Regions from separate parts of the Alcaligenes sp. NLF5-7 genome, predicted to be linked through region 1. Evidence: riboswitches for the same ligand, from Rfam matches in the RefSeq annotation. Region 1 holds a riboswitch; the other holds the start of a gene.
What was found. A riboswitch is a leader RNA that binds a small molecule or an ion and turns the genes downstream of it on or off. The one in region 1 is predicted to bind glycine.
Positions count from the first base shown of each region.

Region 2: linked by a shared signal. The riboswitch ahead of MID00_RS18980 (D-amino acid dehydrogenase) and the one ahead of MID00_RS00585 (amino acid permease) in region 1 are both predicted to bind glycine.

Region 1 is NZ_CP100755.1:109,646-114,072, reverse strand. Features, by position in the region: gene MID00_RS00590 (TRAP transporter small permease subunit) at 1-41, opposite strand, end outside; gene MID00_RS00585 (amino acid permease) at 427-1,833, opposite strand; glycine riboswitch at 2,212-2,301, opposite strand; gene MID00_RS00580 (rhodanese-like domain-containing protein) at 2,592-3,536, shown strand; partial or broken gene MID00_RS00575 (DoxX family protein) at 3,636-3,842, opposite strand; gene MID00_RS00570 (DMT family transporter) at 3,868-4,427, opposite strand, start outside.
Region 2 is NZ_CP100755.1:4,103,141-4,107,567, forward strand. Features, by position in the region: gene nadA (quinolinate synthase NadA) at 1-211, shown strand, start outside; gene nadB (L-aspartate oxidase) at 211-1,971, shown strand; glycine riboswitch at 2,195-2,282, shown strand; gene MID00_RS18980 (D-amino acid dehydrogenase) at 2,416-3,777, shown strand; partial or broken gene MID00_RS20705 (ATP-dependent DNA helicase) at 3,722-4,427, opposite strand, start outside.

The sequences.
Region 1 (4,427 bases):
CCTATCCATTCATTGATTGAGTCGATTAGACGCAAAACCATGCTTGTCCCTTTTGTACGTTTTTATTGGCCACACACCGGGTTTAGTCTATGAGTAAGCTCCAAAGCGCCACAACTTGGGTTTACCCTTACGTAAACTTGAGTTTAATAATTAAGGGTAATAAGGCGTAAATAAGGGTGATTTTCTTGGGAAATCGTGCTGGGCCTGAAGGTGAAAGCCAGATTTTCGGGGCGACAATGAGCATGAAAAAAGCCACCCGTTCGGGTGGCTTTTTGCTGCCGGGCTCCAGCCTCGTTCCAGATCTGCTGTCCAGGGACAGCAAGGTGGAGTGTTGCCAGTGTGTGCCAGCCAAGTTGTGTAGAACGTGGCCAGACCCGACTGCATCAGCACGGCTCCGGGTAGAGCCGTGCCGTGTACTTCAACAACTTAGCGCATGTTTTGCGCGGCCAGACCCAGGGCCAGATCTTGCTTCATGCGTTTCTTGTAGAAAGGCAGGCAGATGAACAAGGCCAGGAACCAGAATGGCGTAGCCATCAGGCCGATCAGGGTTTCTTCTTCCTGGCTGAACAGGTACAGCGCAAAGGCAAAGAACGCCAGGGTCAGGTAGCACATGGGAATCGCAAAGGGCATTTTGTAGCTCGATGCGGCATGGGCCTCAGGACGAATGCGACGGTACTTCAGGTAGGTGATCAGAATCACGGCCCAGACAAAGATAAAGCAGATGCTGGCCACGGTGGTCACAATGGTGAACACACGCATTACGTCGCCTTCTGCGTAAAGCAGGAACAGGCTGGACAGCAAAAGGGCGCAAGAATAGATCAGACCATTACGGGGAGTGCCGTTACGCGACAACTGGCTGAATGCCTCTGGAGCCAGCTTGTTCTTGGACAGACCGTACAGCATGCGGCCGGTCGAGAACATGCCACTATTGGCCGACGACAGGGCCGAGGTCAGCACCACAAAGTTGATGATGGCTGCTGCTGCACCCACGCCAATCAGCAAGAACATGTTTACAAACGGGCTCTTGTTGGGCGCCACAATATCCCAGGGGGTGACGGTCATGATGGCGGTCAGGGCCAGCACGTAGAACACAATCACGCGAACGGGAATCTTGTTGATGGCTTTGGGCAGGTTCTTGGCAGGGTCAGCCGTTTCAGCCGAGGCCGTACCCACCAGCTCGATCCCCACGAAGGCAAAGATGGCGATCTGGAAGGCCGCAAAGAAACCATGCAGGCCATTGGGGAACATGCCGCCGCGATCCCACAAGTGGGTCAGGCTGGCTTTTTCGCCGGTTGGGCCGACAAAGCCGGTAAACAGCAGGTAAGCACCCACACCAATCAGGGCCACAATAGCGATGATCTTGACCAGGGCGAACCAGAACTCCAGCTCCCCAAACAATTTGGCCGACAGCAGGTTGAAGATCAGCAAGAAGGCAATGCATGCCAGGCCGGGTAACCAGAGCGGAATGTCCGGCCACCAGAACTGGGTATAGCCGGTAATGGCGACAATATCCGCAATACCGATAACCACCCAGCAGAACCAATAACTCCAGCCCAGAAAGTAACCCATGGTGGGCCCGAGAATATCGGCGGAGAAATCCACAAAAGATTTGTATTCCAGGTTATGCAGGAGCAATTCCCCCATCGCCCGCATCACAAAGAATAAAAAGAACCCAATGATCATGTAGGTAAACAAGACCGAGGGTCCGGCCAGGCTAATGGTGCGGCCTGATCCCATAAATAGCCCTGTACCGATAGCGCCTCCAATTGCTATCAGTTGCAGGTGCCGGTTTTTCAACGAGCGCTGCAGTCCAGATGAATGTTGCTGAGACACACTGTTCTCCTAATTTTTTTTCGTTCAAATGCGTAATTATGACTGTGCTGCGAGAAAACAAAGGGCACAACCCGTCCTCAAGGACGGTTTTCTTGATGCCGATCTAAATAATCTGAGGAGCGCACAGCAGTCCTCCTTGTTCTGACGACATGAAATGTCAAAACAGACCTGTGTGCGATTAAAAATGGGAATAGGGATGTGGTATGCCAGGCGGCCAGAAAAGGCGCCTGACTATCTGCTCATAAATAGGCTCCGGACGAATAGGTGAACACAGGCCATATGGCCTCTGTACCCCCTCTGTCCGTTTACCTGAGAGCTTATCCATCGGTTCGCGATGGTCCCCTTCGGTGGGCACGGGTGTGCCTCTCTCCAGATGGTCAAAGGTTCAGGATTCTTTTGCCTGAGAGATTCCGGGGTCGTTGCTCCGTCGGCGCTTCATCAAAGTGAAGACTCTCACCTGAACCGTTATTGACGCCGCTATTGTATAGACAGGTAAAAAGCGATGACTACTAGCGTTAACCTGTAGGCTTTTAATGAGAATAGTTCTTGTTTGTTGAGCGGTTTTGTGGCTGCAGAGCCAGCCTCGGGGATAGTGCAGGGGCGTGATGAAAGTAGCGGCGTCGAGTCTGGCCAGATGCCCTTGAAAGGGACCGTGTTTTTTGCATGGAAGCTATGCCGGAATGCTTTGGCGTTGAAACAGAAATCGGCCGACACCAGCCTACAATATTGGCTGTCTGGCAATTTTTGTACCTCGCAATATGGTCGAATCGATTCTGCAACTTATCGAGCAACACGGTCTGTTGATCGTGTTTTTCAATGTCCTGGTGGAGCAGGCGGGGGCGCCGGTGCCGGCCTATCCGGTGCTGGTGGTAACGGGTGCCTTGCACGGGTCCGGTGGCTACAGCCTGTGGGGCTTGCTGGGTTTTGCCGTGCTGGGCGCGATGATTGCGGATTACGGCTGGTACCTAGCTGGGCGACGCTATGGTGGCAAATTGCTGGCTTTGCTGTGCAAAATTTCACTGTCGCCGGACTCCTGTATTCGGCAGACCGAATCCATTTATATGCGTTGGGGGGCACCGTCCTTGATGGTGGCCAAGTTCATACCCGGCTTTGCTTCCATTGCCAGTGTGTTGGCCGGTACGGTGGGCACACCCAGAAGAAGCTTCCTTTTTTACGACATTATCGGAGCTGCGGTTTGGGCGGGCTCTGCCGTATTTTTGGGTTCCTTGTTCAGCTCGGCGGTGGATGAACTGTTGAATGTGCTGATCAGCCTGGGTGTGGTGGGCGGAATCCTGCTGGCACTGGCTTTGGGCGTGTTCATTGCCAGAAAGTGGTGGCAGCGCCATCGCTTCATGAAATCCTTGTGCATGGAGCGTGTCAGCGTGCAGGAGTTGCAGCAGATGCTGTCCTCGGACACGCCCCCCACGATTGTGGATGTGCGGTCGACCCTGATGCAGGCGCAAGGACGTATTCCGGGGGCGATCAGCCTGGCTTTGGGTGAGGCCACGCTGAATTTGATTACCGACGGGGAAATTATTGTGTATTGCGATTGCCCCAATGAGGTGTCCGCAGCCTTGGTGTCCAAACGCTTGCTGCAAAGTGGCTATAGTCGGGTGCGCCCTTTGGAAGGCGGATTGGAAGCCTGGCGGGCCGCTGGTTTTGATATACAGCGCGACCCGGATCAGCCCGAACCGGCCTTGTAAAAGAAAACGGCAGACATCAAACCATGTCTGCCGTTTTTGCAAGATAAAGACACTCAGCATCAGCGCCCCCAACCAGGCCAGACGACTCGCGCTGATAATCAGCCAACTGCCCAGCAATTGAACTGTGATAGTCAGCACGGCGAATAAAGCCTGGGGCTCCAGTCCGAAGTGGGCCATTTCCTTTTTTGCAGCGCTGAAGTCCCAAACCTTGTTCACACCGCTCCACCAGAAAATGTAGGTCAGGAGCAGAGTAGCCAGTACAAAATACACTCGTGAACGCAGTAATTCTTGTATGACGTGGTTCATGATGCCTCCTCCTTGGGTGGGGCGTTCAGGGCTTGTGGACAGATGCTTCCAGCGTGGAGCGTGCGACGGCCAGTGTTTGCTGGCTCAAGACCAGTCCACCCATGACCAGTGCCACTCCCACCAGTTGCAGCGTGGTGGGCCAGATGCCCTTGATCAGCGCGTCCAGAATAAAAGCGGTCACAGGCACCAGCAGCATGAAGGGGGCAACAGTGACGGCGCCCAGTTGCTTGATGGCACTGAACCACAGCGCGAAGGGACCAGCCGTCAGTACAGTTGCCAGCAGGAACAGGCCCAGCCAATGCACAGGGATAAGCTGGCTTGGAATGTCCTGCGTCAGCAGCACAACCACACTCAGTTCCACACCGGCAATCAAGAGCTGCCAGCCGGTAAAGCCCAGCAAAGGGATAGGTGGCGCCCCCCATTTGTTCATCAAGACCCCGCCCATCGCAATGGACAACATGCTGCCCAAAGCGGCGGCAATGCCGATCAGATCCAGAGTGGCGTTGCTGGACAGGACAACCAGCGCCACGCCCAGTGCACCCAATAGAACGGCTCCAATCCGCGTTAGGGCGGGGTGAGCACGCA
Region 2 (4,427 bases), 440 kb from region 1:
CCCCTGGATGGCCTTGAACAGTCTGGAAGCACTGCATCAACGATTAAGTCAACCAGGCCCTGGCATTCAAGTAGATCCTGACCTGCGTGAAGGCGCCCGACGTTCTTTGCAACGCATGATGGATTTTGCTGCCGCTCAGCAGAACAATTTGCGCGTTAGTGCTGACCTGGCCGAGCACAGTCAGCAGTTCCAGCATGTAGGAGCTGCTTGATGCAATCAGGCTCGACACAGACGGAGGTGTTAATCATCGGTGCGGGGCTGGCTGGCACCAGTCTGGCTCTATCCTTGCCCTCCACCATGAAAGTGACTCTGCTCAGCAGCGCCCCCGCTCCCTGTGGGGCCAGCCCGATGGCCTTGGGAGGTCTGGCCGCCGTACTCAGTGCCCAGGACAGTCTGGAACAACACATTGAAGACACGCTGGAAGCGGGTGCTCGGCACTCGGATAAAGAAGCGGTGCGCGGGATCTTGCAAGCCGCGCCAGAAGCGGTGCATTGGCTACTGAAAAAGCAGGTTCCTCTGGACAGAACGGAAGATGGCCAATTGCACCTGACTCGCGAGGGTGGGCACAGCCAGCGACGCATCGTACACGCGGCCGATGCCAGTGGTTATGCCATCATGCAGGCTCTCCTGCCCCAATTGACTCAAGCCTCTCATATCCAGCAGCGTACAGACTGCCTGGCATTAGACCTGCGCCACAATGAGCAAGGCGCGGTGGCTGGCGTGGATATCTACGACAAGCACACTCGTCGCTACGAAACTATGTTGGCGGATCATGTCGTGTTGGCAACTGGTGGGCTAGGTAGCCTGTACGCGCACAGCACCAATCCCGACAGCGCCTTGGGAGAGGGCATTGCCCTGGCCTGGCGCGCTGGTGCGGCGATACGCGATCTGGAGTTTGTGCAGTTTCATCCGACCTGCTTGCATGCGGAGGGTCCCACCTTCTTGCTAACCGAAGCCTTGCGTGGTGAGGGTGGACATCTGCTGGACAAGCAAGGTCGCCGCTTCATGCCGGATTACGACGCCAGAGCGGAACTGGCTCCACGCGATATTGTGTCGCGTGCGATTGCCGCACAGATGCGGCAAGAAGGTAGCAGCCATGTCTGGCTGGATGTACGCCATCTTGGTGCGGACACTTTGCAGCAGCATTTCCCGAAAGCATTGGAAGAAGGTTTGCGGCGAGGATTGGATTTACGTCAGGATTGGGTGCCGGTAGCACCTGCCGCGCACTACAGCTGCGGAGGGATTGAAACAGACTTGTCAGGCCGCACAACGGTAGCTGGTTTGTACGCCGTGGGTGAAGTAGCCTGCACAGGTTTGCATGGGGCAAATCGATTGGCCAGCAACTCCTTGCTGGAGTGTGTCGTCATGGGGCGGGCGGCTGCCGAGGCGATTGCTGGAAGCAAGAGAATCCAGCGTTCAGCTTTGGTCCCTGAGACAGATGTTGCAAATACAAGTTCGATGTCACGTTCATGTTCATACAAGAACTCCAATCCAAACTCCAGTTCCAGTTCCAGTTCCAGTTCCAGTTCCAGTTCCCAGGCTAGTGTCGGCCAGAATTGGGGTTTGAGTTTGAACGCTAGTTCGCGCTCGACCCCAAACCCAAGACATTCCCTTATGACTGCGGCGGCAGCCAATGCAATGGAAAACATAATCAACGACAAAGGACGTCACTATGGCAAAAACAATAGCTATAGCAACGGCAACAGTAAAAACCGCAGCCCATCCACAAACCCCCCCCCCTCCCTGCCCGCCTTGCGCAACTTGATGCAAGAGCATGTCGGCCTGTTGCGCAATCGCCAAGGACTGATGCAAGCCTTGCACACCCTGGACCGGTGGCGCAGGCAAATTAGCCTTCTCCCCCCCAGCCTCGACCAACGGACCCTCAGCCTGCAACTGGACACTGCCTGGCTGCTAACCCAGGCAGCCTTGGACCGACCACACAGTCTGGGTGCGCATTACCGCTTGGACTAAGTCCATAAAGAAACGAGCCCCGCTCCGGAATCAACGAAATATCGGGCGCAAATTAGACGAAAAGTAAGTAATAACTCGGCATCAAGGACGGGCAGTCTCAACAACTTCCCGGGCTTAGCCGACAATCGCATCTATCCATGGAAATCCCCCAAGCGCTGCATGCAGCTCCCGGTTTACCCTGATTGCAAACTTTTGTAAGCACAGCTACTGTAGTCGCGTCACTACAGGCGGTATGAAAGAGACCTGTTCAGTCAGGCGCCGACGGAGCAACCACCCCGGAATCTCTCAGGCAAAAGGATCGTACCAGCCCGACACTCTGGAGAGCGGCGTTTGACGCCCACCGAAGGAGCCCAGCCAGACACACAGGTTGGATAAACTCTCAGGTCACAGGACAGATGGGGTATTGCCACTACTCGGTGGTAATTCACCTGTCAGGAGCCTGTTATGTCGCATATTGCCGTCATTGGCGCCGGTATTTCCGGAATCACCACCGCCTACGCCCTCAGCCTGAAAGGCTATCAAGTTACCGTTATTGACCGTCTGCGCTACCCCGCGATGGAAACCTCCTTCGCGAACGGTGGACAGCTGTCTGCGTGCAACGCCGAAGTCTGGAACAGCCGCAGCACCATTCTCAAGGGCTTGAAGTGGATGATGCGCAAAGACGCCCCACTGCTGTTCAACCCAAAACCAAGCTGGCATAAATACAGCTGGATGGCGCAATTTGTGGGCGCGATTTCCGGTTACGAGCGCAACACCGTGGACACCGTCAAGCTGGCCATCAGCGCCCGCGAGAATCTGTACCAGTGGGCCAAGGACGAAAACATTGATTTCGACCTGGAACAGCGCGGCATTCTGCACATCTACCACACCCCCGGCGGCTTTGAATCTGGCAAGAAAGTCAGCCAACTGCTGCACAAAGGCGGCTTGGAACGCCGCACGGTTACCAACGAAGAAATCCACCAGATCGAACCTGCTCTGCAAGGCACCTACTACGGCGGTTTCTTTACGCCTTCGGACGCCACAGGCGATATTCATAAATACACACGCGGTCTGGCCGATGCCTGCGCCAAGCGCGGCGTGAAGTTCCTGCAAGATACGGAAGTCCTGGGTATTGATTGCGGCCCACCACACCGCATCCAGTTGCGTACCGGTGAAGGCGCTGAAGCCCACACCCATACACTGTCTGTGGATTCCTTGGTAGTTTGCGCTGGCGTGGGTAGCCGTCACTTGGCCCATATGCTGGGCGACTACATCAACATCTACCCGGTCAAAGGCTATTCGATCTCGGTGTACCTGGATACGCCGGAAGCCCAACATGCCGCCCCTTGGGTCAGTTTGCTGGACGAAGAAGCCAAGATTGTGACCAGCCGTCTGGGCAAGGACCGCCTGCGTGTGGCCGGTACGGCGGAATACAACGGCGCCAACAAGGACATTCGCGCCGACCGTATCGCCCCGCTGACCAACTGGACCCGTCGCAACTTCCACGACGCAGCTACCGACCGTGTTGTACCGTGGGCTGGCTTGCGCCCCATGATGCCGGACATGATGCCGCGCGTAAAAGCAGGCAGCCGCCCTGGCGTCTACTACAACACCGGCCACGGTCACCTGGGCTGGACGCTGTCGGCCGCCACCGCCCAAATCATTACCGAAGTGATTGCCCAGAACGAGCGTCAGTCCGCACCTGCTCAATTTGCCACCAGTCCGGCAGCAACTGCTGCACCCGCCGCTGCCCATAGCGCTCGTCCAGCAGATACACAAAGCCTTGATCCTGTTCATCGCGAATCACACGACCCGCGGCCTGTGTAATCTTGCGTAGTCCCGGATACAGATAGGTATAGTCATAGGCCCGCCGCTCCCCAAAGAGCCGGGCCATGACTTGTTTGACGGACTCATTGGCCGGATTGAACTGCGGCAAACCCAGGGTGGCAATAAAAGCACCGATCAAGCGTTTACCGGGTAAATCCACCCCTTCTGAAAACGCCCCACCCAGCACCGCTAAACCCACTCCCTTCCCATCCAGCGTAAAGCGGTCCAGAAACTGCGTTCTTTGCAGATCGCTCATGCCCGGTTGCTGATGCCAAAGCAGCATATCCGGCCAGCGCTCCTGCAAGGCCTGACTGACCTGCTGCAGATAATCAAAGCTGCTCAAAAACAAGAGATAGTTGCCCGGCTGCTCCTGATACGCCTGCCCGACAATATCGCAAACACCGCTCAGGCTCTGGGCCCGGTCGGCATAGCGCGTGGACAGACCGGCATATTGACGTACCCGTAACTGCTCGGCCCGATAAGGAGATGCCACGCTCAACTCTGCTGTGCTGGGCGGCAGACCCAAGACATCACGATAAAACTGCGAAGGGTTCATGGTGCCGGAGAACAGCACCACACCGTGTGCGTCGCCATAGCGTTCGGCCAGAAACGGAGCAGGCACGATATTGCGCAAGTTCAGGAGCACGCCA